DNA from 3 places in the Ureibacillus sp. FSL K6-2830 genome. Region 2 is predicted to be linked to each of the others. Evidence: riboswitches for the same ligand, from Rfam matches in the RefSeq annotation. Region 2 holds a riboswitch; each other region holds the start of a gene.

What was found. Region 2 has a riboswitch for thiamine pyrophosphate ahead of thiT (energy-coupled thiamine transporter ThiT). Riboswitches for the same ligand answer to the same signal wherever they lie in the genome.
Region 1: it holds a riboswitch for thiamine pyrophosphate, as region 2 does, so the genes downstream of both, thiM (hydroxyethylthiazole kinase) here and thiT (energy-coupled thiamine transporter ThiT) in region 2, are expected to answer to the same signal.
Region 3: it holds a riboswitch for thiamine pyrophosphate, as region 2 does, so the genes downstream of both, tenA (thiaminase II) here and thiT (energy-coupled thiamine transporter ThiT) in region 2, are expected to answer to the same signal.

Annotation. Positions count from the first base shown of each region.
Region 1 is NZ_JBBOQR010000001.1:47,791-58,370, reverse strand. Features, by position in the region: gene NSU17_RS00290 (hypothetical protein) at 73-195, opposite strand; gene NSU17_RS00285 (hypothetical protein) at 266-388, opposite strand; gene NSU17_RS00280 (hypothetical protein) at 664-1,272, opposite strand; gene NSU17_RS00275 (hypothetical protein) at 1,446-1,583, opposite strand; gene NSU17_RS00270 (hypothetical protein) at 1,711-1,872, opposite strand; gene NSU17_RS00265 (hypothetical protein) at 1,931-2,137, opposite strand; gene NSU17_RS00260 (hypothetical protein) at 2,193-2,693, opposite strand; gene NSU17_RS00255 (DEAD/DEAH box helicase) at 2,832-4,442, shown strand; gene NSU17_RS00250 (YqhG family protein) at 4,484-5,248, shown strand; gene NSU17_RS00245 (carbonic anhydrase) at 5,475-6,269, shown strand; gene NSU17_RS00240 (reverse transcriptase-like protein) at 7,083-7,736, shown strand; TPP riboswitch at 7,876-7,978, shown strand; TPP riboswitch at 8,038-8,140, shown strand; gene thiM (hydroxyethylthiazole kinase) at 8,219-8,965, shown strand; gene thiD (bifunctional hydroxymethylpyrimidine kinase/phosphomethylpyrimidine kinase) at 8,968-9,783, shown strand; gene thiE (thiamine phosphate synthase) at 9,776-10,402, shown strand.
Region 2 is NZ_JBBOQR010000001.1:2,187,121-2,197,700, forward strand. Features, by position in the region: gene NSU17_RS10730 (carboxylate--amine ligase) at 1-319, shown strand, start outside; gene NSU17_RS10735 (aspartate/glutamate racemase family protein) at 319-1,017, shown strand; gene NSU17_RS10740 (DEAD/DEAH box helicase) at 1,223-2,362, shown strand; gene NSU17_RS10745 (aminopeptidase) at 2,373-3,602, shown strand; gene NSU17_RS10750 (exonuclease SbcCD subunit D) at 3,840-5,015, shown strand; gene NSU17_RS10755 (SMC family ATPase) at 5,012-8,089, shown strand; TPP riboswitch at 8,154-8,259, shown strand; gene thiT (energy-coupled thiamine transporter ThiT) at 8,354-8,914, shown strand; gene NSU17_RS10765 (acyltransferase family protein) at 9,001-9,996, opposite strand; gene map (type I methionyl aminopeptidase) at 10,215-10,580, shown strand, end outside.
Region 3 is NZ_JBBOQR010000001.1:1,770,013-1,780,592, reverse strand. Features, by position in the region: gene NSU17_RS08755 (YfbR-like 5'-deoxynucleotidase) at 1-14, shown strand, start outside; RNA gene ssrS (6S RNA) at 151-341, shown strand; gene NSU17_RS08745 (YrvL family regulatory protein) at 481-957, opposite strand; gene NSU17_RS08740 (IS1595 family transposase) at 1,045-2,085, opposite strand; gene NSU17_RS08735 (ThiF family adenylyltransferase) at 2,314-3,327, opposite strand; gene NSU17_RS08730 (thiazole synthase) at 3,324-4,088, opposite strand; gene thiS (sulfur carrier protein ThiS) at 4,091-4,300, opposite strand; gene tenI (thiazole tautomerase TenI) at 4,297-4,899, opposite strand; gene tenA (thiaminase II) at 4,915-5,601, opposite strand; TPP riboswitch at 5,701-5,806, opposite strand; gene NSU17_RS08710 (M23 family metallopeptidase) at 6,082-7,074, opposite strand; gene NSU17_RS08705 (hypothetical protein) at 7,237-7,431, opposite strand; gene NSU17_RS08700 (NCS1 family transporter) at 7,441-8,949, opposite strand; gene preA (NAD-dependent dihydropyrimidine dehydrogenase subunit PreA) at 8,978-10,261, opposite strand; gene NSU17_RS08690 (NAD(P)-dependent oxidoreductase) at 10,279-10,580, opposite strand, start outside.

The DNA of each region.
Region 1 (10,580 bases), 2.1 Mb from region 2:
AGCCTGACCAAAAAGTTTTGCTCTTTTTGGCCAGGCTCTCTTTTATTGAATGATGAAATGTAAGAATACTCATTAATTTGTGAATGATAAGATTGCTTTATTTTTATATACTTCAAGTGTACGAATTGCTTCTTCTTTAGAGTCATATTCGAAACAACGGAAAGAGTCTGCATCAAAAACTGTTACAACCCACATAAAAAATGCCTCCTTAATTTACCAAGAAATAATTTATTTATAATCTATTGTCAATGACTATAACTACTCATTATTTTGTATAGGACAAGTACGCTGAATGACCGAATTTTTGAAGTGCTAATGTTGCTTCATTTTTTTCAATAAATTCAAAGATACGATAAGAATTTTTTTCAAATACAGTAAGCACCCACATCTTGGGATCAAACTCCTTCATAAAATAATTTTGTTATATAACAATTTGCTGCTTTCTAATAAACAGTTAAATTGTTATATATCAATTTCAAATTCATTGTACACCTAATATATGAGAAAGAAAATAGAAAGTGAATTATTTCACAAATTGTTCAATATGATGACGTTTTCATCAGAAATTTACAAAAATTTATGAATATACATTTTATTAATAAAATTTACTATTAGTTTAAAATCCAGCGAAAATGTAACAATTCGCTGGATTGTTGGTACAATTTATTCAAGAATACGTTTATAAAATTCTTTTGGAAATTCAATACCTAAATTTTCGAATTCTTTTTCCGCTTCTTCAACAATTTGTTTCACTTTTTCTCTTGTCTCTTCATCTAATTGTGGTTCTTTTGGCATTTCAACGCCCAATTCCTTTAATTTTTCTTCTGCTTGCTCTTTCGTAATGGATCCACTTTTCATTTGTTTCATAATTTCCTTTACCTTTTGCTTTGTTCCCTCATCTAGTCCATCGTAAATTTTACATTTCTCATCTTTAGGGGAGATGACGCCTAAATTATACAGTTTTTCATCTGCCTGTTCAGAAGTAATTTTACCTTCTTCTAATTCCTTAATAATTTGTTTTACTTGTTCTTTCGTTTCTTCATCTAATTGAGAATACGTTAGATGTGCATTTAAATGCGGAATTTTCACACCTAAATTCTCTAATTCAGAATGCAAATCATTTAAGATTTTATCCACTTGTTGCTTTTTTTCATTATCTAATTGTTCATATTCCTGTAAAAATTTTGAATGATAATGGGCTTCTGCTCCTAAAGGGAACAATAAAAGTCCAAAGGTTAAAAGGAAAGTGAATAGATAAAATCTTTTTTTCATGTTGATCACCTCACAAAGATTTTAGCTTTCAATATTTTTAACCTTACACTTTTATCGTTCCCAAAATTCGCAAATAAAAAAGTGACGTTTATTGGTATATTCAGCAAGAAAAAGCATAAAAAAAGGAGCATTATTTGCTCCAAATAATGATTGCTAATATTTATGAAAATGACTTAAGCTACAAGAGTCAAGTTTGTGAAGGAAAGGATTGCTGGCAATTGTAACTCTTCCATAGCTTTAACTGCTTCTTCTTTCGTTTCGAATTCATAAATGCGGAAATTTTCTTCCTCAAATAGTGTGACGACCCACATCATTAACGCCTCCATTATATTTATATATCAACTTTGATTTCATTGTACTCCTTTTCAATCACATAAAGAAACGATTAGTGAAGCATTTCACATTTTATTCATAAAATATTTTTCACAAAGTTAACAATTATTTTTTTAAATAATTATCAAGGGAAATAATTTTTTCATCTTCTGTAGGAGGCTGTTTTGACATAACATCTTTAAAAAAATCGAATTTTTCCTTATGACCAATGTACATATTAAAGTTGCGGTGGGACTGGTTCATGAAAATAATTTGATTTTTATTCATTTGATAACCTCCAAATGGACAGGAGAATTAAAAAGAAAGGGTTAAATATTTTTATGGGTTAAATATTTTTATTTGATTTTTGAGTTTTATCGTGATTTGTTTTATTGTTTTTATTTTTTACTTTTGAATCGAATTCTTCTGAAATTTCCTCTGATGGATCTTCTGGATTTTCAGCATGACTAGTTGTGTTTTTATGCAAGTGTTTATAAGTTTCAAATGGATTGTGAGTTCTTTTGTTTATTGTTCTCTTATTATTTTTGCTCATATTCTTCACCTCCTAGCCCTAATTTGCTCTTATCGGGTTATTTTATAATTGGAACTTACTCGTAATTTTTTTCTAAAATATAATCCATTTTTTCTAACAATTGTGATTGAATTTCAGTATCTCTCTCATATTCATTTTGAAACATCTGAAAGTTCATTACATCTAGATTGGGTGGTGCGTTATACATTTTTTCAAGCAATTTTTTTAACACGTCCAATTGTTGAATAACATTTTCTTTTAATGCAATGGTATCTGGATATTGAACATTAAAATCCATTAATTCACTCTTCAACTCAACTATTTTTTGTTGCATTTCTAAATTTTCTTCCATACCACCTTCTATTACATAAAACGTTGTAAATTGCAATTGATTCATTTTCTCTTCTGATTTACTAAGGTGATCACTAATACGATCTACTAAAGGAAAAAATTTATCGTCTAATGTTTCATACAATGCTTCAAATTCTTTTGATTGAGAATAATCTGTAAAATATCCAGGAAAAAAAATAATCAAAAGAAATATTCCAATTAAGATGATGAACAACCATTTTTTCATTTCTTTCTCCTCGCTTTTAATTTTTATTTTGCGAAAGGGAAAAATTTTTATCCTAAAATGTTGGTTTATTGGCAATAGAATCATCATAGGTTTATAAAATTTGGACAACCTAATGAACAATAAGAGAGGTGAACTGACATGATGATTCAAAAATCCTCACAATGGAAAGAGGAGTTTGCACGTCGCCTTGAAAAGGGAGGACCTTGGGATAATTGGATGCTATACAAAATGGCTTATGAGGTCGTAAAAGATCAATTAATTACAGATTTTTCAGGTTTACAAGCTCCGAAATTTTTAACAAACATACAATTTCTCGAACATCAAATAGATGCAGCAAGAACGGTTATTGAAAAAATGAATGGAAAGGCAATATTAGCGGACGAAGTTGGACTTGGAAAAACGATAGAAGCTGGTTTAATTTTGAAGGAATATATTCTAAGAGGACTGGTAAAAAAAGCATTAATCTTAGTGCCGGCATCATTACTTACTCAGTGGGTTGATGAACTGAACGCAAAATTTTTTATTCCTGCCATTGGTTGTCGAAAAAAGAATGTTCCCTTCGAACAATATGATTTTGTTGTCATGAGTATGGATATGGCTAAACGGAGTCCATATCGGGAAAAGATTTACGAACAGAACTATGACATGATTATTATTGATGAAGCTCACAAATTAAAAAACAATAAAACGCAATCATATCAATTTGTACAAGGATTAAAGAAGAAATTTTGTTTATTGCTAACTGCTACACCAATTCAAAATAACATTTTTGAAATTTTTTATCTCGTGTCCTTATTAAAACCTGGTCACTTAGGAAATGTAGAAAGTTTCCAATCATATTTCAAAAAAGGGAAAAATGGCTTACAGGAAGATGAATACTTAAAAGAATTAGTGAATCAAGTGATGATTCGAAATCGTAGGCAAGATACGGGCATTGAGTGGGTTGGTAGACATGTTGAAACAATTCCAATTCAATTTACTGATGAAGAAAAAGAAGTTTACGAAATGATTCAACAATTAAAGGAACGCACAAGTGTATTTGCCAATTCTTTTGCTATGACAACACTATTAAAAGAAATGTGCTCGAGTAAAGAAGCAGCATATTTAACATTAGTGAAAATGAAAGAGAAGATGCAAAGTAGAGATGAAATAGATTATATAGAAGAAATTATAGAGAAAATGTCCAATTTAGAAATCAATTCAAAAGCAGAAAAAACTTATGAAATTATTCAAAAGGCAAAAGATAAAGTCATTATCTTTACCGAATATAGAGCAACACAACACTATTTACAATGGTATTTATATCAAAAAGGAATTAAAAGTGTGTTGTTTAACGGAAAGTTTAGTAAAAATAAGCGAGATTGGATGAGGCAATTATTCAAAGATTACGCTGACGTATTAATAGCAACAGAATCAGGTGGCGAGGGGATTAACCTTCAATTTTGCCATCATGTTGTAAATTTTGATTTACCTTGGAATCCCATGAAAATTGAGCAACGAATTGGCCGGGTACACCGTTTTGGTCAACAATCAGATGTATATATTTACAATTTAGCTATTCAAAATACAATTGAAGATCGCATCATCGACTTATTAACAAATAAAATCGATGTCTTTGAAAAAGTTGTGGGAGAAATAGATGATATCTTATCAAACAAAGTGGAAGAGCCAATATACAATTCTCCAAGTTTTGTGCCAAATTTCCATTTTGAAGATTTCGGGTTAGAAGATCAGTTAGGCTTCACATAAATTTTCCAATGCAAACTTCTCGAATTGGGAGGAGCAAAAGAATGATAGCTGAACAAATCCATCATTATTTACGAACATTTTTTATAGAGACAAATTGTAAAATTGAAGAGGAAACATCCGATTATTTAACTGTTCAATTAACAGCTGATATTGATAAACGTATAATGAATCGTCCTTTTTATTGGCAATTTATTGAAAGTACAAAAGGAGAGCCAAACCCATTAAAAGTAACCTTTATTACGAAACAAAAAGAGAATTTAAACATTCGTGGTGAATATATTCATTATGGGTCGATGCGAATGCATCAAATTTTTCAAGCCACGAAAGACTTAGGCTGTTTTGTTCAAATGTATGAGAATATTGAGGGAGCAAGTTTATTTCCATGGATTGGTGCAAATTTTAAAGTTTCTTATCATACAGACCAAACAAAGGAATTGCTCTTTTCTTTAGGAATTAACTTAATTCATGGCAGCGTCAAAAGTGACTTCCAAGATATATTATGTGCGTTGCAGTTAACGGATGAATTGCCAAAAAACGCATATTGCCTACCTTATATTGTTTCTCCAATGAGGGCGATTGAACGTTTGGAAACAGCAATTGAAAATTATATTGCAAATGATGATTTATCTTGGGCGGATGAGGCAAAAAAACGATGGAAAAGGGAACAAGAAATATTAGATCATTTTTATGAAGATGTAGAAAACAAACCAGAAATTTATGAAATAGAGAAAAAAGCGTTAGAAGAGCGATTTCAACCTCGAATTAAAATTGAAATCGTTAGCGGGGGACTGTTTTACTTAAAATAAATGAAATCATTCTAATTTTCGTAGTACTAACCAAAGCTATGGTAAGTACTACTATTTTTTTGCGGCTTGGACTCTCCGCTCCCCACTCATGCAAGTATGTATTTTTAATCAAGCTCTATTAAGTTTATAAACAAGGGAATGGTGCTATATAGCATGACCGAAGTATAAATCAATCATCTATTTGGTTAAGTTAAATAAAAAATGGAAAAATGGGTGGGGAATATTGATGAAGTTAAACTATTATATTGTGATTTTTTTGCTATCATTGTGCCTTGGTGTAGTTGGTTATCTATCTTATCAAAAATCAACTATTGAACAATCGCCTGGAGAAAATGACTATACATTCAAAAAAGTTTCTTATACTAATGAAGAACAAAAGACTTCAAATGAATTGGAAGTTCATGCTTGTGAAAAAGGAACAATGCAATCACCTATACAAATTGAATACAAGAATGTACTTCTTAAAGATGCCCCAAGAATCAACATACATTATGAAAAGGAGCCTGTTGTACTAATAAAACAAAAAAATCAGTTTAAAGTAAATTCGAAATCGAATACAAGTTTTATTTCGGTTGATAATGAACAATACAAATTTCATTCCTTCCATTTCCATTTACCAAGTGAACATCAAATCGAAAATCAAAACTATGATATGGAATTACATCTCGTACACGAAAATGAAAAAGGCGACCATGCTGTAATAGCGGTATTTATAAAATCTGGAGAAGAAAACGAAGCAATTAAAGAAATATGGAACTTTATACAAGATGAAAATATGAATGAAAAAGAAATGGATTCATTCAATTTATTACAATTAATTCCTGAAGTAAGGGAAGGGTATTACTATTCCGGTTCTTTGACGACACCTCCTTGTACAGAAGGGGTTGACTGGATTGTATTTGAAGAGCCAATCGAATTTTCAATTGAACAAATTACAATGTTTAGAGTTGTTTTCGGTCATACGAATCGACCTATACAACCAACGAATGACAGGAAAATTTTTAAAATAACCATCAATTAAATATTCTAAATATAATCCCTCATATCATATGAATGATTGACATTGAAATGCACTTTATAAATATGTTGAATATTTTATGGTTCAATACAGCAAAGTTGTAGAACAATTTGTTTCTCATCTACTTTCTGAGCATTCATGTTTTAATCAGCTGTAGTAATAAAGTGAGGGAGTGATTCTACAGGTTGATTATTTTGAATTTTTTAAATGGTTAAAGAATAAGGGGCGGTATCGCTCCTTTTTGTGTTAATTAAGCACATAAATCGTTTTATGATTACTGTTTTAAAAATGCCTCACGTTATTGAATATTTTTGTTATTAAAGGAAAAAAATAACTAAAAAAGTGGTAATTTCCTTCATCCAGTTGCATAGTGAGGTGAATTGAATGATTATTAATATGTTAACTGTAATATTTGTCTTGATTTGTTGTATTGTAAGTTTTCTCCTTATGGTTTTCACAAAAAAAACTTTGTTGTTTCGATATATTCCAATAGTTATCATCACAGTTAGCTTCATCTTTATAACGATTAAATACTTCTTCTATTCATATTACTTGATAGTCACAAAATTATTTGATGGTGTAATCCTTGTTCTTTTCCTTACATTATGGTTCTTCATTATGATTGAACATGTCATTCTTGATCTCATTGAAGATTATTCAAACATCCGCTCATTTTTTCGTATCATGTATAATCGAATTAAGCGATTGAAGTTTCGTTATGTTCGTTTACATTTCATAAAAAAAATTAAAAACCAAAGCCTACATTAATGCACATATCGATTTGTTGAAGGAAACAGGAACAGGGAGGTTCTATTCATGAAAATAACCATTGAATGGACGTATCATCATAAAGGATTGGAAACAACTTTTCGATCAGATGAAATGCCGCCAGTTCAAGCCCTATTGATTGCAGAAGAATTAAAGAAAACCGGAAAAGTAAAACATATGACCTTTATTGATCAATATGACAGTACATGGTCTGTTAAAGAAATAAAAAAATATTTAAAGGAAATCGAAACTGAGCCATCCAATGTGACAGTGTATTTTGATGGTGGTTATGATTTAGAAAGTCAAAAAGCCGGTTTAGGATTTGCCATATATTTTGAACAAAACGGAAAATCTTATCGAACTAGAAAAAATTTAATGCAACTTGGCTTAAGATCTAATAATGAAGCGGAATATGCGGCATTATACGGAAGTATTCTAGAGTTAGAAGTGATAGGCGTTCATCATCAAACTGTTCGATTCATTGGTGATTCACAGGTTGTTATTAATCAAATGAGTGGAGAATGGCCTATTTATGAAAAAGAATTAACAAATTGGGCGAATAAAATTGATGAAAAATTAAATCAACTAGGAATCAAATCTGAATTTAAATTAGTTTCGCGAAAAGGGAATGAAGAAGTCGATCGATTAGCAACTCAAGCATTGAATAATACCATAATTGAAGGAAAAATAGAGTTAGATTAATCGAGAAAAACTTGTGACATTCAATCTAGAATTTAAGTGATTTAGCTGTTTTATCTAGCAATCTTTTTAAATTCTATTAAATTATTTGAAAAAATAAAATGAAAATGTGTTATAATTTTCATAACAACTAAAAAATTATTAAATTTTGCAGGGGTGGCCTAAGTGCCTGAGAAGGTGATATCACCTAACCCTTAGAACCTGATGCAGCTAGTACTGCCGTAGGGAGCAAAATACCTTATCGTATGAATGATGATTATGTGTATTGTTGCTCTCCAAACTTGGAGAGTTTTTTTATTTCATATGATAATTGCAGGGGTGGCCTAAGTGCCTGAGAAGGTGATATCACCTAACCCTTAGAACCTGATGCAGTTAGCACTGTCGTAGGGAGCAATGAAAGATTGTGTTCTATTTTCAAAGCTCTTTTGCGCCGTGCAAAGGAGCTTTTTCTTTACATAAATTTTTACAATTATAGGAGGATATATATGAGCTTAATCAAAATAAGAAAAAAAAATCCATTAATTCATTGTATTACAAATACCGTTGTAACGAATTTTACTGCAAATGGTTTGCTTGCAATTGGAGCTTCACCAGTTATGTCAGATGAGCCATTGGATGTAGAAGACATGGTCGCTATTGCAAACGGATTATTAATTAATATTGGAACATTAAATAAAAATTCCGTAGAAGCAATGATATTAGCTGGGAAAAAAGCAAATGAACTAAATATTCCTGTCGTACTTGATCCTGTCGGAGCGGGGGCTACAACATATCGTAAAGAAACTGCAAAAAATTTATTAAAAGAGATTAAATTTGATTTAATCCGATGTAATGCTGGTGAATTAGCAGCAATTGCAGGAATTAATTGGCAAGCAAAAGGAGTTGATAGCGGACAAGGAGAAATGGATATTACCAATGTTGCTAAGGAAACTGCTCAAAAGTATGGTGCAATTATTGCTGTTTCTGGAAAAGAAGATTTCGTGACTGACGGAATAGAACACTATCAAGTTAGTGGTGGCCATGAGTTAATGACTCAAGTAACAGGAACAGGTTGTTTATTAAGTGCTATTTGTGCTGCAGCATTAACGTTGGATGGAGGAAAACTTGAAAATATTCGAAATGTATTAGCTGACTATAAAAAAGTCGCTGAAAATGCGTCGAAAGAAAAATACCTTGGTTCCTTCCAAGTTGAAATAATAAATGGATTACATCAAATTTCAAGAGGTGAATAACTATGAATATTGTCTTGACAATTGCTGGTTCAGATAGCGGCGGGGGAGCTGGCATTCAAGCGGATTTAAAAACATTTCAGGAGCTAAATGTTTTTGGTACATCTGTTATTACCGCATTGACTGCTCAAAATACATTAGGCGTAGAAGGTATTTATCCTGCAACGGCTGAATTTGTGGAACAACAATTGAATACGGTTTTACAAGATTTTGAAGTGAAAGCATTAAAAACAGGTATGTTATTTTCTGCAGATATTATTAAAACGATTGCAAAAAATTTAATAGATAAAAATATTCAAATAGTCGTTGATCCAGTGATGATTGCAAAAGGTGGGCAAGCGTTATTGCAAGAAGAGGCCGTACAAGCGATGAAAAATGAATTATTGCCAATAGCAACCGTATTAACGCCTAATATTCCAGAAGCTGAGACAATCACAGGTATGAAAATTGAAACAGCAGATGACATTCAACAAGCAGCAGCAAAGATTTTGCAACTTGGTGTTAATTGTGTAGTAATGAAAGGCGGACATTTTGAAGGTCCATCTGCTGTTGATACGGTCTTTTTTCAAGACGGCTCTTCCTTCCAATTAAAATCAAAACGAATTAACACGAAACATACCCATGGAACAGGGTGTACTTTTTCTGCAGCTATTACAGCAAATTTAGGTAAGGGGCTTTCGTTAAAAGAGTCCGTTATCGAAGCGAAAAAATTTGTTCAAATGGCAATTGAAAATCCACTAAATATCGGACGTGGACATGGTCCAACAAATCACTTTGCTCACCGTTTTGGTGCTAAAGTAGAGGTGGAAATTGTTGAATAGAATGGATTTAGCTGTTTACTTCATAATGGGTAACGAGAATTGTAATAATGAGTCCCCGCTATCAGTGCTAGAAGATGCCTTAAAAGCAGGTATTACGATTTTTCAACTGAGGGAAAAAGGTAAAGAACCGTTAATGGGGAAAGAATTAGAACAATTTGCAAGATCATGTCAATCCCTTTGTAAACAATATGGAGTTCCTTTTATTGTGAATGATGATGTGGAGCTTGCATTAAAAATCGACGCAGATGGCATTCACGTTGGTCAAGATGATACACCGATAGAAGCAATTCGCGAAAAGTTTAAAAACAAAATAATAGGTGTTTCCGTTCATAATAAAGAAGAAATGGTGAAAGCTGTCGAAGGAGGGGCAGATTATGTAGGGATTGGTCCAATTTTTGAAACGAAATCGAAGCCTGATGCAAAAAAGCCAGCTGGGGTTAATTTTTTAAAGAAAGCAAGGGAGATGTATCCGAATTTCCCTATTGTTGGAATTGGTGGGATTACTCCATTCAATGCACAAATGGTGTTAGAAGCAGGAGCTGATGGCATAGCAGTGATTTCTGCTATATGTAATAGCAATAATCGTACACAGACAGTCCAGCAATTTAAGGGAAAGTAACATCATAACAATAAGTAATTCTATCGTAACCTTTCTCAAAATAGAATAACAAAATTTAAAAATAAACTGAAAAAAAGGAATTTACATAATAATATAATTCGATTATAATAGTTAACGTATTTGAATATGGAGCAAAACATGGTGGAGTCTGTCAACAAGGCTACCACCATGTCTTTTT
Region 2 (10,580 bases):
TTATTTTGTAACAGCTGCTGGATATAATCTTATGAAATATGTTGCGGATGATCATGTGTTTAATATTAAACAAGAGTTAACATATGCCGATAACAAACATTTATGGCTTGTTATTCCTAAAGGCGTATTATTTAAATATACTACAAATGAAAAATTAAAAATTGAAGCGAAAAAATTAATTCGAGAAGGCAAATGGACAAACTCCCTATATTATTCATATGATATGAATGCAAAACGTTGGATGAAACTAACATTAAATAAATTAAATTATTACCGAAAATATAAAAAATACTTTAATAAAAAAGGTTTGGCAGAATAATGAAAAAAACTTTAGGAATTATTGGCGGCGTTGGCCCACTTGCAACGATGTTTCTTGGGGAAACAATCGTCCGCCTAACAAAGGCAACATCAGATCAAGAACACATTCATACGATTATTGACAATGATACATCAATTCCGGATCGTACAGCCTTTATTTTAGGTAAATCCAATCGAAATCCAGTACCCATTATTATTCAAGATGCGAAAAAGTTAGCAGAATATGGTGCTGATTTAGTATGTATACCATGCAACACAGCGCATACATTTTATGATGAAATACAACAAGGTTCGCCTATACCTGTTATTCATATGATTAAGGAAACAGCGAAACAGGCACGAAAACTTGAAGCGAAGAAAGTAGCAATATTAGCAACGGATGGCACCATTCAATCAAATGTTTATCAAGAGGCGCTGATTGAAGAGGGGATAGAGCCAGTCATTCCAGATGAAAATACCCAAAAACTCGTCATGTCCATTATTTATGATGATGTAAAATCGGGTAAAGAAGTTACGAGAGAACGGTGGAATGAAGTGGAAGATGCAGTTGTTGCGCTCAATTGTGACTACATTATTTTAGGATGTACAGAGTTGTCCGTTGTAAATAAAAACTTGCAATTAGGAAGTCGTTACATAGACTCATTAATCGTACTTGCAGAAACAGCAATTCGTAGCTGTGGATATGAAGTAAAAAAATAAAATGAACAGAAAGAATTCGCTTATATGAAGGCAGCCTCAATTGGGGAGGCTATAACTAGTACTTAAGCGAATTCTTTTTTCGTGAACGCTAATAAGGTTGCTATTTATTTATAAATAACTTGAACACTTTAGGAAAGAATGGATGTAACAACGGTTGATATTTTCCGAAATGTGGTAAAATAAATTTGGGAAGGTGGGAATGCTGATGTCAGCTATCAATTTATTGAATGAATCATTGCAAAAAAAGTGGAAATTTGAAACAACAATGAAAGTACAAGAGCAAATGATTCCAGCGATGTTGGAGGGAAAAGATATTGTTGCCGAATCTCCAACGGGATCAGGGAAAACATTAGCTTATGTATTACCTATATTAAATAAAGTGGACGGTTCAAAAAAAAGCACGCAAGCTTTAATCGTCGCACCTTCTCAAGAATTGGCTATGCAAATTGTAGAAGTGATTCGAGAATGGATTGTTGGAACAGATATTACCGTCCAACAGCTCATTGGTGGAGCGAATATGGCTCGCCAAATTGAGAAACTAAAGAAAAAACCGACCATCGTTGTAGGGACACCGGGTCGATTAAATGAATTAGTAAGAGCGAATAAATTAAAATTGAGAGAAATCGAAATCGTTGTATTAGATGAATGTGATCAATTATTGAGCAGAGATTATCGGGTCATCGTGAAATCCTTTATTGAAGGAGCATCTCCAAACCGACAAGTCGTTCTTGTTTCAGCGACGATAACTGATGAGATTCGGTTAGTTGCTAGCAGAATGATGAAAGATCCTATCAACATTCAAATTAAACCGGAAGATATGGTAAAAGTGGGGAAAGTCGTTCACTCCTTTGTGAAAGTGGATGAGCGAGAAAAAACGGATGTGTTAAGAAGACTCGCAAATATGGAAGGGGTACGAGGCCTTGCTTTTATCAATAATTTGGATCAATTATTATTAAAAGAAGTGAAATTAAAATATAAAGATGCAAAAGTAGTATCCCTTCATGCAGATATGAATAAAGAAGAGCGCAAAAAATCTTTGGATAATTTCCGTAAAGGTGAAGCCCGCATTTTGCTCGCAACAGATTTAGCCGCAAGAGGATTAGATATTGAAGGGCTTACTCATGTGATTCATGTTGATTTGCCTCATACAGTTGAACAATATTTGCACCGTTCTGGACGTACTGGCCGAGCGGGTGCTGATGGAGAAGTGATAACGCTTCTTTCATATAAGGATGAAAAAAATTATAAAAAATTATTAAGAGAAGTAGGACAAAAACCTGTGCAAAAGATAATTTATAAAGGTCAATTAATTGAAGGGAATTCAAAAACCATCGCTAAAAAGTGAGGGAAAGTTTATGACATTTGAAGAAAAATTAGAACAATATGCGGAATTGGCTGTCAAAGTCGGTGTAAACATTCAAAAAGGGCAATATTTATTAATTAATACAACGACAGATACATTAGATTTTACTAAAATCGTTGTGAAAAAAGCGTACGAAGCGGGAGCAGGAAGAGTACATGTCAATTTGTCTGACCAAGAAATTACCCGTGCTTTTTATGAATATGGAGCGGAAGATGAATTTAGCAAGTTTCCAAAATGGATTGTTGCACAGCGGGATGAATGTATTGAACGGAAAGGGGCTATTCTTTGGATTGACGCAGAAGATCCTGATTTGTTAAGCGGGATTCCAGCGCGTCGCATTACTGCTCAGCAAAAAGCTAGTGGAGAGGCGCTCGTGAATTATCGAAAAGCAATTATGAACGATGATATTGCTTGGTCAATTATAGCTGTGCCTTCAAAAAAATGGGCTGCAAAAGTATTTCCAGACTTACCGGAAGACGAACAAATGAAGGCGCTCTGGGAAGCAATTTTTAAAACCGTTCGCATCGGTGAAGGAGATGCAGTTGAAAATTGGCGCAAACATCTTGCCGAGTTGGAACATCGAGCAAAACAATTAAACAGTAAAAAATATGCGAAGTTACACTATAAAGCACCTGGTACGGATTTAACAATTGAACTTCCTGAAAAGCATGTATGGTGCACTGGTTCAAGCAAAACGCCAGAAGGAGTTACATTTATTGCGAATATGCCGACTGAAGAAGTGTATACTCTCCCATCAAAATTTGGGGTTAACGGTTATGTAAGCAATACGAAGCCTCTCGTTTATCAAGGAAATATTATCGATAAATTTACACTCACATTCGAAAACGGAAAAATTGTAAAGGCAGACGCTAAGCATGGCAATGAATTGTTGCAGGAGTTAATTCAAACAGATGAAGGTGCTGCATATTTAGGGGAAGTGGCATTAGTCCCACATGAATCTCCAATTTCAAAGTCAGGCATTTTATATTACAATACGCTTTTTGATGAAAATGCCTCCAATCATTTAGCGATTGGGGAAGCCTATCCAACTTGTTACGAAGGTGGACGGGAATTAGAAGAAGGGCAATTAGAATCGCTCGGAATTAATGTTTCAGTTACCCATGAGGATTTCATGATTGGCAGTGCTGAGATGGATATTGATGGCATTTTGCCAGATGGAACTAGAGAACCGATATTTAGAAAAGGGAATTGGGCGTTTTAATTTCGGTTTGACCACATCTTTTCTCTATGAGAGATGTGGTTTTTTTATTTGGAATAAAGTTTTTCAGGTTGAGGATGAAAATTTTTGTTTAACGAAGTTGCAAGTATTAATACGAAAATTTTAAGTTGATGAAGAATTTTCCAAAATCGATAAGAACATATATTCGTAAATTTGGTAGTCACTCAATTGAACTCGTGTTAAAATAGATGCATAGCAAAAAGCGGAGGTCGATTGAATTTGAAAATTTTCCATACGGCAGATTGGCATTTAGGAAAGCTTGTGCAAGGGGTGTACATGACAGAAGACCAGCGTTATGTACTCAATCAATTTATAACAGCAATTGATGAAGAAAAACCGGACGTTGTTATCATTGCTGGAGACTTATATGATCGAGCTCTTCCCCCGGTGGAAGCGGTAGATTTACTTGATGAAATTTTTGCCGAAATCGTGCTGAAACGAAACGTGCCTGTACTTAGCATAGCAGGAAATCATGATAGCCCTACACGTCTTGAATTTGGGAGCAAATTGATGAAAGAGAGCGGATTGTACATTGTCGGCGAACTCGATCACCAATTAAAACCGATTATTTTACAGGATGAATTTGGAGAAGTGCATTTTCATCTTGTACCATTTGCAGAACCTTCCACTGTGAAAAATGTATTTCAATGCGAATCAATTAACACATACGATGATGCCATGAAAACTATCGTTGAAAAAATAGAAGAAAATATGGATAGAACGAAGCGTCATGTGTTCGTTGGACATGCCTTTGTAACGCATTCTGGAGAAAAGGGAGAAAATACAAGCGATTCTGAACGTCCGCTCTCAATTGGAGGATCTGAATGTGTCAATGCTCATTATTTCCAGGCATTTCATTACACAGCCCTTGGGCATTTACACAAAGCTCATTACGTATTAAATGAAACGATACGATATCCGGGATCTCCATTAAAATATTCGGCATCTGAAGCGAATCATCAAAAAGGATTTTTAATAGTCAATTTAGATGAAAATGGACAAGTTTCTATTGAAAAACGAAATTTCACACCGAGACGAGATTTGCGCATCATTGAAGGCACCATTCAAGAAATTTTAAAACATGATTACTGTGAAGATTATGTATTCGTACGATTGACTGATTTAACACCAGTTGTAGGAGCGATGGAACAAATTCGCACTGTTTACCCGAATGCCATGCATGTGGAACGAAAAACGATTCAAAGAATTGAAAGTGCTGAAGAGAATATTAAAATTCAGCGAGAACAATTGGATGATATGACGTTATTTAAAGCTTTCCATAAAGAAATTTTAGGCTTTGAGCCGACAGAAGAAGCTCTTCAATTATTTGAAGAAGTATTGAATGAAATGTTGCGTGATGAAAGAGAAATGAAAGAGGAGGCGGTGACGAAATGAAGCCAATTTTATTAAAAATGACCGCCTTTGGACCATACAAAAATGAAGAAGTGATCGATTTTACAAAACTTCAGGAAAGAAAGCTTTTCGTGATTTCCGGACAAACTGGCGCCGGAAAAACGACGATATTTGATGCCATCTGTTTTGCGTTGTATGGTTTTGGTAGCGGTCAAGACAGGAAAGATACAAAAATGCTGCGCAGTGATTTTGCAGAAGATGATGTGCATACTTCTGTTGAATTTGTTTTTGAAATACGTGGCAAAAAATATCGTGTTTTGCGCAGGTTGTCCCATGTGAAAAAAGGAAGAAAAACACCAACTGGTGAAAAATATGAGTTGTTTGAAATACTGCCAAATAACGAAGAAATTCCAGCGGTGGAACGGCAACGAGTGACGGATATTAATGAAAAGCTTGAAGAATTGATTGGATTAACTTACGAACAATTTAGCCAAATCGTGATGCTGCCACAAGGAGAGTTTCGTAAATTATTAACTTCTAAATCGGACGAGAAAGAAGAGATATTAAGAAAAATCTTTAAGACAGATCGCTTTGTAAAAATGGCTGATAAACTGGAAGAAAAGAAACGATTAGCGGATCAACAACTAAATGAAGCAAAGGCATTAAAAAATAGCTATATTAATCAAATTGAAGGAACATTACCAAAACGAGAATCATTGTTGTTTACAATGCTTAGTCAACATTCCAATATTTATCAGATTCTAGAAGGATTGGCAGAAGAACAGCAATATTATCAGAAAAAAATTAAAGATGATGAACGAATGTATCGAGAAGCTTTCAAAAAACATCAAGAGGCATATGAAGTTTATGTTGCGAATAAAAAGTTAAATGATCAAATTGATGAATATGAAAGGAAAAAAGAAAAGCTATCCTTTTTACAATCTCAAAAAGACCATTATGAACAAATAAAACAAACAATCGATGCAGCAAATCGTGCAAGCCGAATTTTCCCACTCTATTCTTATCTGATGGAACTGGATAAGGAAAAACAATCCATCGAAAAGAGAATGGAACTCGTTACAAAACAGTTAGAAGCAGCAAAATGGACATTTGCTAAAGCAGAAGAAATGTTCAAGATGGAAGCAATGAAAGAGGAAGAACGGGAACAAGCGAATGAACGAGTAAATGAATTAGAAAAACTTGTCCCTATTTATGAGCAAATGAACGAACAAATAAAGCTCGTGGACAAACTGTTGAATGAAAAAAATCAATTGCAAACTCGCCTACAAAACATAGTAAAACAGATCGAAGAAAAGGAATGGGCTATTCAACAGTTGAGCGAGATGATTGAAAAGCTGGAAGAAGACACAGAATCATTGAATGAACTATTAGAACAGCAACGACTATTAAGAGAAATTGTAGATACCTACACAAAATACTTTGAGGTAAACGCTGAAGTCCATAAACTAGAAAACGAATGGCTTAAAGCGACATCTACCTATGAAGAAGTTCAAAATATATATGCTCAGGAAGAGGAAAAATGGTTGAATAATCAAGCGGCCATTCTTGCGAAGAGTCTCCTGCCTGGAATGCCTTGCCCTGTTTGCGGTAGTACGGTACACCGAATCGAACATACAGCATCAACTGAAACCGTTAATCAAACGGAATTGAAAAAACTGAAAGCAACATTAGATGAAGCTCAGCAAAAGAAATTTGCTGTTCAAGGGAAATTAGAATCGAAACGACATCAATTACAAGAAATAGAACAAAAATTAATGCAATATCACGCGCCATTAAAAGAATATCAAAAATATGTTCATCAATTACAAGATATAAATATTGCTATAAAAGAAAAAGAACGTCAAAAAGAAATACTTACATTAAATAAAAAACAAATAAAAATTCTGCAAGATGAAAATGCACAATTAGTTCATTTTCGTAAGGAAATCGAACGTCAGTATCATGAAAAACATGAACAATACACGCAGAATAGTACGATTTTAGAACAACAAAAAAAATTAATACCAGAAGAGATTAAAGACCTTTCCCAATTACAAGTTGCACTTCAACAAGCAATCAGCAATAAGCAACAATTAAAACAATCTTGGGAAACAGCCCAAAAGCAGTATCAGGAAGCTAACAAACAAGTTGTAATGAATGAAGAGGCATTTAAACAAATAACTGAACAAGTGAAACATATTCAAGTAAAATGTCAACAATCAAAGGAAAATTTCCATTCAGCTCTTCTACAAGCAAGGTTTACATCGACGGAAGATTTTCTACTTGCTAGACGTCCAGAACAGGAAATTGAAGCTTTACAAATGCAATATGATAATTATTCAAAGGAGCTTCATTCTTTACAAGTGCAAGTGAAAGAGGAAGCAGAAAAATTAAAAGATAAAGAAAAGGTCGATTTAACAGAAGCTGAAAAAGAATTGGAAGCGTTGCAGTTTAATTATGAAAAAGCATTAGATGAATTAAACTACTCGAAAGCTTGTGAAAAACATTGCATCGACTTTGCAGAGAAGCTTGAAAGACTTGCCAATAATATATTTCAAATGGAAGAAAAATCGAATCAAATCATAGATTTATATAATTTACTTCGTGGACACAACAGCAAAAAAATTTCCTTTGAACGCTATGTACAAATGGGGTATTTAGAGCTCATTACAGAAGCAAGCAATCTTCGTTTGAAAAATTTATCGAACGGTCAATATTATTTGCAAGTTTCTGACCGATTGGAGTCCTACGGTAGGCAAAGTGGATTAGGATTAGATGTATATGATGCATACACTGGACAAGCAAGAGATGTAAAAACTTTATCTGGCGGAGAGAAATTTAATGCTTCGTTAAGTTTAGCACTAGGAATGGCGGATGTGATTCAAAGCTTCCAAGGAAATGTTCAAATCGAAACAATGTTTATTGATGAAGGTTTTGGCTCCCTTGATGAAGAATCGTTGATGAAAGCAATTGATACGCTCATTGAACTACAAAAATCCGGCCGAATGATAGGGGTTATTTCTCATGTGGAGGAATTAAAATCGGCAATGCCTGCTATATTACAAGTAGAAAAATTAAAAGAGGGCTATAGTAAAACATCCATTATATTAAAGTAAATAATGAGGTTGCAATCTTCATATAATTTGATAAAATGACATTATTCCCAATAGAATATAAGATTTGTACCACAAGGGGTGCTGATGAAGTCAGCTGAGAGTGTGCCGGATGCACTAACCCTTAGAACCTGTAAGTTAGTACTTGCGTAGGGATGTGGATAGAAACCGAAACAAAGACGTCTCGGCTCTGTCCGGACGTTTTTTATTTTGTAGTTTTCTATCCTTCTCTCAAGTTCTATAAACGAAGAGAAAGGAGATAATTGAATGAGAAACCAAAAATTATTATGGATGGTTGAAATTGCGATTTTTGCTGCAATTGGTTATGTGTTAGACCAATTGAAATTTTCTATTTGGGCGCAGGGTGGATCCGTTAGTTTAGTAATGCTGCCTATTATTTTAATCGCTATTCGTTGGGGACTATCTGCAGGACTTATGACTGGATTGATTGTAGGATTATTGAACATGACAATTAATCCTTATATTGTCCATTGGGCTCAAGCATTGCTTGATTATGTTTTTGCATTTACTTTCGTAGGATTTGCGGCAATTGTTCGTAAACAAGTGTTAGATGGAGTATCAGAAAATCGTAAAAATAAAATTGCATTATTTGTTATCATCGGAACAATTATTGGCGGTTTGTTGCGCTTTATTTGTCATACACTTGCAGGAGCTATTTTCTTCAAAGAATATGCAGGCGATCAAAATGCCTGGATTTATTCTATCGGGTATAATGGTTCATATATGGTTCCGGCTATTATTTTAACTGCAGTTGCAGCGGTGCTCATCTTTACTGCAAGCCCAAGATTGATAAAAAAAGAAAATTGATTACAATTGTGAATTAAAATAAAAAGCGAATTGGGAGACAATATTGTTTTCCTAATTCGCTTTTTTATGGATAAATTTTTATACGTTTATCTAATTTTACCTACAATCCATTTCCCAAAAGGTAAATACGAAATGCATTTTGAAATGGTAATGGCAACGATTACCGTTGATATCATCATTGCTAAAATTGCTAGATAACCATTGTTGAAAAATGATACAAAGTACTTTGCGGTTAATGATAGTATGTTCCAATGAATTAAATAAATCATAAATGCATACTTGCTAATAATTCGAATAATTTTAAAAGATGGAATCAGTTGTCCATAGGCTAAGATCATGCTTGTTATTCCAACGACAAAAGGAATCAAATCCATCCTTCTAGAATGTATTTCAACCATACCGAATTTATAGCCATACCAAATATAAAGAGCTGATAGTGCCGTGAAAATTACAGTGAAAATGCGATATTTTTTCAATAGTGGCTGAATTTTTTCATAATTTGCACCGATTATGAATGCGATTACAAAATAAACGAACCAAGCTGTTCCATACAATTTTTCATACTTCATATTTTCTTGAAAGAATGGATATGGTAAATCAAAAATTCGATGCTGCAGAAAATACAACAATGCACATAAAGGTAACACGACAAAAGATGGCCATTGAAATTTAATCATTAGCCAAAACAATAGATACAATTGAAGAATAACTAAAACAAACCAACCTACAAATTCACCTAGAACGATATTGTTATAAAAGGTTTGCCAAATTAGACCATTTTGGTAGTTATATTCAATGACAAGGGCATCAATAAAAGCCCAAAATATATATGGAAGTAAAATGAATTGAAGCCGTTTTGACCAAAACGATTGTGGGATTCCATCTTTATATTTTGCTGCAAGAATGATGATGGAAAGTAAAATAAATGTCGGTGTAGCATAACATAGAAGTATTCGGATATAATGAACCACTACTGAATTTTCAGAAAGACCTGATTCTAGGTTATAAAAAGTAGTTGAATGTAATAGTAAAATTGATAAACATGCAATAACTCTTAATAAATCCCACTCTTTAATTCGCAATGATAAAACTCCTAATGTTTATAATGTTTGATTATAACATGATTAAAATACCTTTGAAGGTCTAAATAAAATTTTCATTATATATTCTATCATTTCTTGAGTAAAATCATATATCATATTGTGTAGTACATTCCTAAATTTAAACTTGGATTTCCGAAAAACTTTATAGAGTATGTTATATTATAAAAAGAAATTGTATAGAAGAAAGGAACTTTTACATGATTGTAAAAACACAAGAAGAATTAGAAGCGTTAAAAAAAATTGGGCGCATTTGCGCGGAAATTCGGGATGCGATGAAAGCGGCGACTAAACCAGGCATCACAACGAAAGAGTTGGATGAGATTGCCGGCCGCATGTTTGCTGAAGCAGGAGCAATTTCTGGCCCAAAAGGTGAATATGATTTCCCGGGATATACATGTATTAGCGTCAATCACGAAGTTGCACACGGTATTCCAGGCAATAAAGTCATTCGAGAAGGTGACTTAGTCAATATTGATGTTTCAGGATCATTAGATGGTTATTTTGCCGATACAGGCATTTCTTTTGTTGTAGGAGAAGGGTATGAAGACAAAGAAAAACTTTGC
Region 3 (10,580 bases), 420 kb from region 2:
AGCCTCAAGAGTAAGGATTCTGCTATAGTGAGGCTTTTATTTTGCATCTAATTCTATCTCTAATATCCGTTACTTTTTTATATTAAATATTTGACTTTTTTATTAAAAGATACTTACTTGCACGAGGCTACATATTCAATTACTATTACATTAAAGCTGCGTTGTACGTTGAATATTAAGTTTTAACCTTTGAACTGAAAAAGGGAGTTTTAGATCGAAGGTGGAATGGCGAGCGTCACACTACGGTGAATGACGATATACAGGAAATCTTCTGCGAACACCCACTTGGTGGAGTCGTGGTTTTAAAACTTTCTATAATATTACGGCAAGGCAGCTTGTACTACAAACATTACCTTAACAATGTTTGTAAAAGAGCTCTTCGATCAGGAGGGCTTTTTAATTTATTGAAAAGGCTCTGTTAGATTTTAATGTTGATAAATAGGAAAATAAAGAGGGAACACCATTCTTTAGTGTTTCCTCCTATTTTTTGAAATCAAATCTTTTTTCTATTTCTTTGAATTCTTCACTATCAATCGTTGGTGGTTCTTCATCCGTCTCTCTTAATTTCCAACTAATTAATCCAGTAATTATTGAAAATATAACAGCACCTTGCCATTCTATCTTAATGTTCGCCATAAAGGTATCAAGTAAATTAATTAAGGCAAATGTCAATCCTGTATCCAATAAAAATGATAACAACCCTTTACTTGATTGAATTATACCAACAGATTTTAGTGCTTTCGGTATCGCATTTGATATTAATGAGAGAGGTATTTCAAGTAATAAATATAAAACAAAGAAGAACACTAAAGAACCAATTGAATTATATTGTAATCCAAGTAATCTCAAAACAATAAATTCAAAAAAGATAATACCGAGTAAAATAATTAGTACAATGGATAAACAAATAACTATTGTTTTTACTTTGTTGATATTAAACACTTCCTTTCGATTCAAATATTTTGAACACTAAATTTGATAAGCATAACTTCTCTTTTCATTTGAGAACTACTTTATCTCGGCAGTGTTTGTATATACAAAGGTTCATAATAATTGATACGTTCTTAATGGCTTATATGTTTCATTGATTGGTAATAAACAGCTATCTATAATCATTTTGCTTATTGATACATCGTCACAACGATGCTTCACTATATCTAAGAATTGAAACCAACTCAAATAATGGTCGAGGTATTTTGTAGCCACACCATTAAATCTTTGTATCCATCCTTTTAATCGGCTGTGATAGTTATTTACGTTTTGAATATGATATAGACCTTTTACTCGTTCTTTCCCGTCTGACTTGAAGCGATAGTGTTCTAATCCCTTCGTTTTGGCATACGCAGAGAATGTTCTCCAAGCATCTGTACATAGGGTGTTATTCGATGATAATTTTGAACCAATTGCTTTATCTAATTGGCTTTTGACAATACGACCTCTGCCAAGAACTCCTGAATAGGTAGATTTTTGACGGTCTCTTGCAATTAGAACACAAACTTGTTCGTGACTAATCCCTCGAAATTTCGAAGAACCTCCACGTTTTCGAGGTTTACGCCCTTCAATGTTTCTTTTACCTTTTTCAGAGTATAGAAAATAAGTTTCATCCATCTCTACAATCCCCGAAAAAGATTCAAATTCCATTTGTTTTAATGCAGATAACACCTTATGTCTCCAATAAAACAAGGTAACGTAATGAATATCACCAATAAGTTCTGCCGATTTACGGAGTGAATAACCTTCTAACATACATTTAATAAAATCTAACCATTTTTCAGGTTTATGCGTTCTATGCAATGGTGTTGCAGTTACATCGGTGAATGTTTTTCCACAATCTTTACAACGGTATCGCTGACGTTCAACTTCTTTCTGCCCAAATTTTACAGTATATTTACCAAAACGAGCCACTCGTTTTGAACTACAATGTACGCAAGTATAACCATCTTTATTTTTCCGTTCAGTTACTTCTTGAAAAACAGGTTCACTTGCAGAAAATGACATAAGGGATTTGATAAAGAATTCTTTCAAGCGATGTTGTTCTGTCGAATTCAATTTTTTAATCTCAACTATCAATTCTCTTAATGTCATTGTCATTGTAAGACCCCCAAACAAAAGTTCCTACTTATATTATAGAACGTTTGTTTGTTTTTATCAAATATCAACAGATTAATCTAACAAAGCCATTGAAAAAAATAAGCGGAGAACCTTCCCCGCTTTCCTCTATAATAATATATTTTGATACCACTTCTACTTCTACTTCGCTCATAGTTAACAGGTGTCCGTGTTTTTCCCAATGGCAAGCAACTTTCAGCACTTTTATGCTCCCACATAGCGATGATAAATTCTTTTAGCCTTTTCTTCTTCTTTCGTTCCATGAATTAATGCCCGGCCATCTTGAAAGAGAACGATTTGAACATCTTCTGCTTGGAACGAAATTAAGTAAGGATTCGCTTTTAAATTTTGAACAAGCGGTTGGAGTCTTTTTGAGATATGATCCAATGAAATTTGTTGTTTTTGGTGCGGTCTGATTTGCACCGTATTTCTGCCACACAACACTGCTGTTTTCAAACCTGTTTCTAATGTTAAGTAAGGATGTGTGGGATTATTCCCACATGAAGGACAATCCTCTCTTTTTAAAGAAGAAACGTCAATAATTGAATGCTCCCTTTTCCAAACATCAAAGGAAACCAGTTGTTTAGACACCTCTCCACTCACTAAGTATTTCAGGCTTTCCGCTGTTTGATAAGATGCAACGATTTGCACCGCTGGACTAATGACTCCAACGGTATCACAAGTCATACCATCGGATGGAATCACTTGAAGCAAACAATTATAACACGGTGTTTGTTTTGGCACGATCGAAACGCTCATACCATAACTTCTTACAACCGCACCGTGAATCCATGGTATGCCGTGTTTCATGGCAACATCATTGATGAAAAATCTCGTTTCAAAATTATCTGTTCCATCAATGATGAGGTCCACATCTTTTACCATCTCTTCTAATTCAATTGAAAAATCCCCAACAATCCCTTCAATTTGAATGGTTGAATTGATTGTTTGTAGATGTTTTTGTGCAGCAACAGCTTTCGGAATTTTATTTTTTGCATCTTCTTCCGTATAAAGTTGTTGACGACCGAGATTCGTCAAGTCGACGTAATCCCGGTCAATGATAGTGATTTTACCGATGCCAGCTCGAGCTAACATCTCAGCATTCGCGCAACCTAGTGCCCCTGCACCAACAATGAGTACATGGCCTTTCAGTAATTTTTTCTGTCCCTCCTCACCAATCGGAGAAAACAAAATTTGTCGCGAATATCGCTCCATTATGAAAGAATCCCTTCTGTTGGACTGGAGGCAACAGCATAGCGCTTTTTCGGAATTCTTCCTGCTTCATATCCAAGTCTTCCAGCTTCAATAGCGAGTTTCATTGCTTTTGCCATTTTAACTGGATCTTTTGCACCTGACACCGCTGAATTTAATAAAATGCCATCTGCACCTAACTCCATTGCAATCGCACAATCTGCTGGGGAACCAATTCCTGCATCGACAATGACAGGAATATTTGCCTGTTCAATGATTAATGAAAGATTTAATGGATTGATAATACCCTGTCCAGAACCAATAGGAGAAGCTCCTGGCATGATAGCATGAACTCCCAATTCCTCCAGCTTCTTCGCTAACACTACATCATCAGAAGTGTAAGGAAGGACAATAAATCCTTCTTCTAATAACATTTCTGATGCTCTTAATGTTTCAATAGGATCAGGGAGAAGAGTTTTATCATCCCCAATGACTTCGACTTTCACCATGTCACATAACCCTGAAGCTTTTGCGAGTTTCGCAATTCTCACTGCTTCTTCCGCTGTTTTGGCTCCTGCCGTATTCGGTAAAAGCGTGTATTTGGAAAGATCCAACATTTCTAAAAAGTTCGGTTGGGATGGTTCATAAATATTCATTCTTCTGACCGCAAAAGTTAAAATCTCTGCTCCAGATGCTTCTACCGCTTCCTTTTGAATCTCAAAATTCGGAAATTTCCCTGTACCTAACAACAATCTTGATTGAAAAACTTTATCTGCAATTTTTAACATGTTTATCCCCCTCCAACAAAATGAACAATTTCAATTTTGTCGCCATCATTTACTAGCTGCTTGCTGTACTGTTCTTTCAATACAATTTCGCCATTCTGTTCAACCACGACTATGCGATCTTGTAATTTATAAAACTTCAACAAATCTTCAACACTTTGAATACTACTTTGCACTTCTGTTTTACGGCCATTAATGTAAAGATGCAACTTCATCCCCCTTTTTGAACAATATTTTTTAAATGGATTGCTGCTTCCTTTGGTTGACTCGATGAGAAAATGGTAGACATCACCGCAATGCCATGCACTTTTTTCTCCAGCACTTGTTCAGCATTGTCTGGCGTAATTCCACCAATCGCTACCACGGGAATCCGCACCTGTTCAACGATTTTACCTAGGGCATTCGTTCCTCTACCTGCCAATCCTTTTTTGCTGTCCGTTTTAAATACATGACCGAAAAGACAATAATCTACCCCCGCTTCTTCGGCAATTTTTGCTTCCTCAACGGAATGCACGCTGACCCCGACTCTCATATATGGGTACGCCGTTTTTACTTTTACTGCCGGAAGACCATTTCCAGGAAGATGTACGTTCCGTATACCCGTAAGTAGGGCTATATCAAGCCTGTCATTAATGACAAGCCTTTCTTTCCCCACCCCTGCATAAATAAGTTCTTCTACTAGCGCAACGATTTCTGCGGGCACTTTACTTTTCTCGCGTATATGAATGTAATCAACAACATCGGCAATGGATGTAATAATCTCTTTCAGCTCTTTAATTGATTTTTTTCCATCAGTTATGGCATGCAGTTCCAATACATTGACTTCCTTTCATGCATTGACTTTTTCATCAGTCGGCCACATTTGCCTGTTGTATGCCATGTCCCAAAACATGTATTCAAATCGTGTTGTATTTAAGAAGATTTCTTCTAGTCGTAAAAGTTCAGATTCCGGTTTTCCTTCTGCCAATTGATTAAGCAAATCGAGATTCCATTGCGCTGATTGGCCAAACTCTTCGGAACTGTACATTTTTACCCAGTCTCCATATAATCCGTGTTCTTTAGCACCCTCGATTTCAGCAAGTTCACATCCAATTTCCCAGTAGCTCCATGCACAAGCTAAATGAGCAGCTGCAAGTTCAGCGATAGAACCATTTTGTGCAACAGCTAACATATAGTGCGTATATGCAAGCGTTACCGGAGACGGTTTTGCCTCTTCCAGCTCTTTTTCCGTTATGCCAAAACGACTCGCATATTTTCTGTGCAACGCCATTTCTCCATTCATTGTGTAATAAAGCAGGTTGGCAAACACCGTCATCACTTCAAGATTTGGCGCTTTCACCGCACCTAAAGCAAACAATTTGGAATAATCGATTAAGTATAAATAGTCTTGAATCATATAAAAACGGAATTTGTCAGGGTCCAATGTGCCTGCACCTAACTCTTTCACAAACGGATGTTCATGGTTTTTTCTCCAAGTTGACCAATACTTTTCAAAGAGTCGGTCAGTAAATTTCATCATTTCTCCCTCCCATTCAATTCACCATTAAAAAAAGCCACTTCAAAAATGAAGTGGCTTAAAACCCGAAATGCAAAAAGATATAAAAATAGACAATACGAGTCCCAACAACCACTTCCCTTCGCTAGCATTACCTAGTGCAGGTTCAAAGGGTTGAGGCAATGCCTCTCTCAGCTAAAATGAATTAGCACCCCTAGTGATTTATAATGCTTTATTAAATTACAATCATTATTGCATGAACTCATAAAATTTTCAATAAGTTAAAATGAATATAAATTTTGGTATTTTATTCTAACTATTTATAACTTTCTACTTCCCAGTGTCTCATTGAAAAGCATAATCTTTTTTAGCACACTGGATATTCTTCAAATACTTGTAGCTAAAAATGTTTGCGGCTTCTACCATAAAATAAATAGAGGCTGGGACAAAAGATCTTTTTGCAGCTCGTTCACTTTATTAGTTATGTCCCAGCCTCTCTTGTTATTTTTGTCCCTTCTTTGTTTGTTTTTCCCATTGCAAAAGATGTGGATATGGGTCAAATGCCCATTCTGTACGGCCATTAAATTTATACATTCCGTAATGTAAATGTGGTGGGAATTTTCCGCTCGTTCCTTCTTTACCATATCCAGAACTTCCTACGGCGCCAAGAATTGTTCCCGGTTCTACAATATCTCCAACTTTCAAATCTTTATTGAAATATGCTAAATGTGCGTAATAATGATACGTATTATGATTATCCCGAATGCCAACTCGCCAACCGCCAAATTGATTCCATCCCATCACTTCTACAACACCATAAGAAGTTGACAGAACAGGCGTGCCATAGCCTGCAAAAATATCCGTTCCTTCATGTATACGTCTTCCGCCCCATCCCCTGCTAGCACCCCAAGTTCCTTTATAGCTGTAATTATAGCCTCGAACTGGGAGGGGAAAAATATGCTTGTCTAACTCAATAGAATTGAAATGTTTATAAAGTATTTGAATGGTTATAATTTGATTGATAATTTTTTCATCTTTGTAATACTCCCATAAGGCAGTTTTAAAATCCTCTTCTGACGGGCCAAATTCGCTTAAATACGTTGCCATTGTATAAAGAATATCTTGGTCATGATTTCGATCTGCCTTGCCATCTCCGTTTCCATCAAGACCTTTCCCCCCAAAATATCCAATTGAAAAAGGTGAAGTATCTTCCTCATTTGGATTCAATTCTCCAACCCAAAATTCAGGAGAAAACTGAATCGCGATGATACTCTCACGCTTCGGAATATCCTTCCGTACTTCTTGGATATTTCTTTCATATTGATCGACCGCCGCCAAACGATACCATGGGACAAATGGCGTTTCGTAGCTTTTGTACAAATTCATTCTTTCCTGATAAACATTTTCCTTCGTTTCTTTTGCATTTACGTAAGTCGGAAATATATAAAAGCATACAATCGCCAAACATAAGGGGAGAAATATTTTTCGAACCAAAACGAATCCTCCTTTCTTCATTAGAATATCCCGAATTTTTTAAACCATGAGTGATTTTCCTATGACAATAAAGTCCATTATTTTACATACCAATTTCCTTTATGTAGGAGAGTTTTATGCAAATAAAAAAGTGCTTAACAACACATGTTAAGCACGAAAGAATCAAGCATGTATCAACTTTGTAACTATTAATTTTCTAGCATTTGGAGTTGTAAGTATTATTTCTTCATCACTATTTGAAAATTTTACAACTGTACCATCTAAGTTTTCGTAAATTTTTTCTATTTTTAATCCCTTTTCTAAATACTTTTCAATAATTTCTTTTTCTTTAAGAAACTCCTTATATTCTTCAGACATCAAATCACCTCATTCTATGTTTTTCGATGGGATGACTTGCTCGGTTGCCTCCTCCTCTAGCTCACCAAAGATCACTTCTACATCCGGCTCTTTACCATCAATCATCCAGTCCCTACCAGCTGTAATTCCTAAATATTTGGAATCATCTGGATCTACTATTTCAGCTTGAGGATATTTTTTAAACCACCAATATTTTGCAAGAATATAATAAATAACCGCACCTGCTACCAACCCTACAATTGAAGAATAGGTCGGTAATAAATTGGCAATGATTCCCCCAATAATCCATGCAAGCATACCTGCCCAGTTAATTCCGTTAGCATAACGATATTGACCATCTACTTCATATAAATCCTTAACATTCACTCTTCTTTTACGAAGGATATAGTAATCTGCAAACAATACACCAACAATGGAAGTTAAAATACCGCCAACGATGAGCAATACATGAGTAAGAATATCAAACAGATTCCATGGTTGGACTAATATACCGATGATGCCGGCAATAATTACCCCAACCCAGAAAGGCACTTTTGGTCCACCAATATTTGAAAATATCGTTGCTGCTGGAATAACATTTGCTGACGTATTCGTTGACCATTGGGCGAGAATAATCATCAGTAGCAAGATGACTAAGATGAATCCACTTGCTGCTTCTTGTAACGCCACAATTGGATCGCCAGTACCAACCGATGCATAACAAACTGCACCAATCATAATCATCAACGTATTAAAAATCGGCATCACAATGATTGAACCTACTAATTGCGTTTTATTACGCTTAAACCAATTTCGCTCATTTTTTGGCGCTTTAAAGAATCTGGATAATGAGGGCATATCTGCTGCGAGCGTTGCCCAGAATCCCATATTGGCCATTACAATAACCATGAAGGCAGTAAAAGCAGCAACACCTGTTGCAGGTGATTCAACCCACGTCCAAATATCTTTTCCTTGCACGCTTGCTTTATCGGCTAAGGAAATATACATCCAAATGGAAATGAGTATGATGATTGGTGCTGCAAAATCCGCAAAGCGTTCAATGGATTTAATTCCTAACGACACATTGATTAATTGGAATGTTGCAAATAGGATAAAGCAAATAAACCATTGATCAAATCCAAATAATATGTTTAAAATCCCGTTTATTGCCGAAGCACCAAAGTATGTGTTAATTCCAAACCAACATGAAGCGGTAATCCCACGAACTGCTGAAGGGATATGAGTACCAATTGTTCCAAAAGGAGCCCGCATATAAACGGGGAAAGAAAGCCCATGTTCAACGCCAATATCCCCAATAATCGTCATTAAAATTCCGATCGCAACAGAACCAATAATCGTTGCGAGAATGACCATTGGAAGCGGCAAATTTACAATCCCTGCCGCTCCAATGGCAAATGCCGCAAGTACAATGGCCATACCTACCCAAATAACAGCGAATCCGAACGGACTAATGTTTCTCTTTGCATGCGTTATCGGAAGCAAATCAGGAGACTTTAAGTAATTACTCTTTTTATGCAAAATGTCCTCTCCCTGTTTTCAGCATGAATTATTCACTAGATACATTGGCCATAGAGTATTTTGCAATTGCCGCTTGACGCTCGTTCCAAGTCATCTTCGGTAATCGGTCTTTCACTTCAACCATTTCAATTGCGCCATCCACCGGACAAACAATCGAACATAAATTACATCCTACACAATCTTCTTCTCGTACTTTTAAAATCGGATTACCATTCTCATCATTCAATCTTTCAATACATTGATGAGAAGTGTCTTCACAAGCGATGTAACACTTGTTACAGTTAATGCACACATCGTTGTTGATTTTTGCAACTACTTTATAGTTAAGATCTAAATCTCCCCAATTGGAATATTTCGGAACTGCTTTTCCGACAATATCCATCACAGAGGAAATGCCTTTTTCATCGAGATAGTTATTAAGACCATCAATCATATCTTCTACGATACTAAATCCATGATGCATCGCCGCTGTACATACTTGAACACCTGTAGCTCCCATCAGCATAAACTCCACTGCATCACGCCAATTGGAAATGCCTCCAATACCAGAAATCGGAACATTGATATAAGGGCTTCTTGCACATTCTGCCACCATATTGAGAGCTATTGGTTTGACAGCTGGACCACAATATCCTCCATGCGTTCCTTTTCCTGCAACATGAGGTATCGTGTTCCATGTATCTAAATCAACACCCATTAAACTATTAATTGTGTTGATCATACTAATTGCATCTGCACCGCCTCTAGTCGCAGCTTCTGCTGTTGCTGTAATATCTGTAATGTTTGGCGTCAGCTTCACAATAACAGGTGTTTTTGCAACTTCTTTAACCCAATAAGTTTGTTTTTCAACAAGCTCTGGAACTTGCCCAGAGGCGCTTCCCATTCCTCTCTCTGCCATACCGTGTGGACATCCGAAATTCAATTCTAGCCCGTCTACGCCCACATCTTCAACCCGTTTCACAATCTCATGCCATTTCTCTCGTTTTGGTTCCATCATTAAGGATGCAATAACAGCATGATTAGGAAACTTCTTTTTCGTTTCATAGATTTCTTTCAAATTCACTTCGATAGGCCGATCTGTAATGAGCTCAATATTATTAAATCCTGCCACTCTTTGACCGTTATATGATAATGCAGAGAATCGTGAAGAGACATTTAAAATAGGCTCACCAAGGGTTTTCCATACCGCTCCACCCCAACCTGCTTCAAAAGCTCTTTGAACTTGATAGCCAGAGTTTGTCGGTGGTGCTGAAGCAAGCCAAAATGGATTGGGTGATTTAATTCCCGCTAAATTTATGCTTAAATCCGCCATGTTTCAATCCCCCCTATTTAGGCTTTTTCCTTTTGTAATTCAAACGATTCGTGTATAGCTTTTGCTACTTCTTTCCCTTGTTGTGTAGCCGTTACAACCATTGCCTCTCCTTGACCTTTCCCAAAGATAACATCTCCACATGCATAGACATTCTTCTCAGACGTTTCTAAACACTCATTGACTTGAACAACTCCGCCTGAATGTTTCACACCAAAGGCTTCTAATAGATCGATGTGACGCGTTTGCCCAATGGCTTTAATTACTGCATCTACATTTAATACAAAATTAGAACCTTCTACTGGTACCGGCTTTTGTCTAC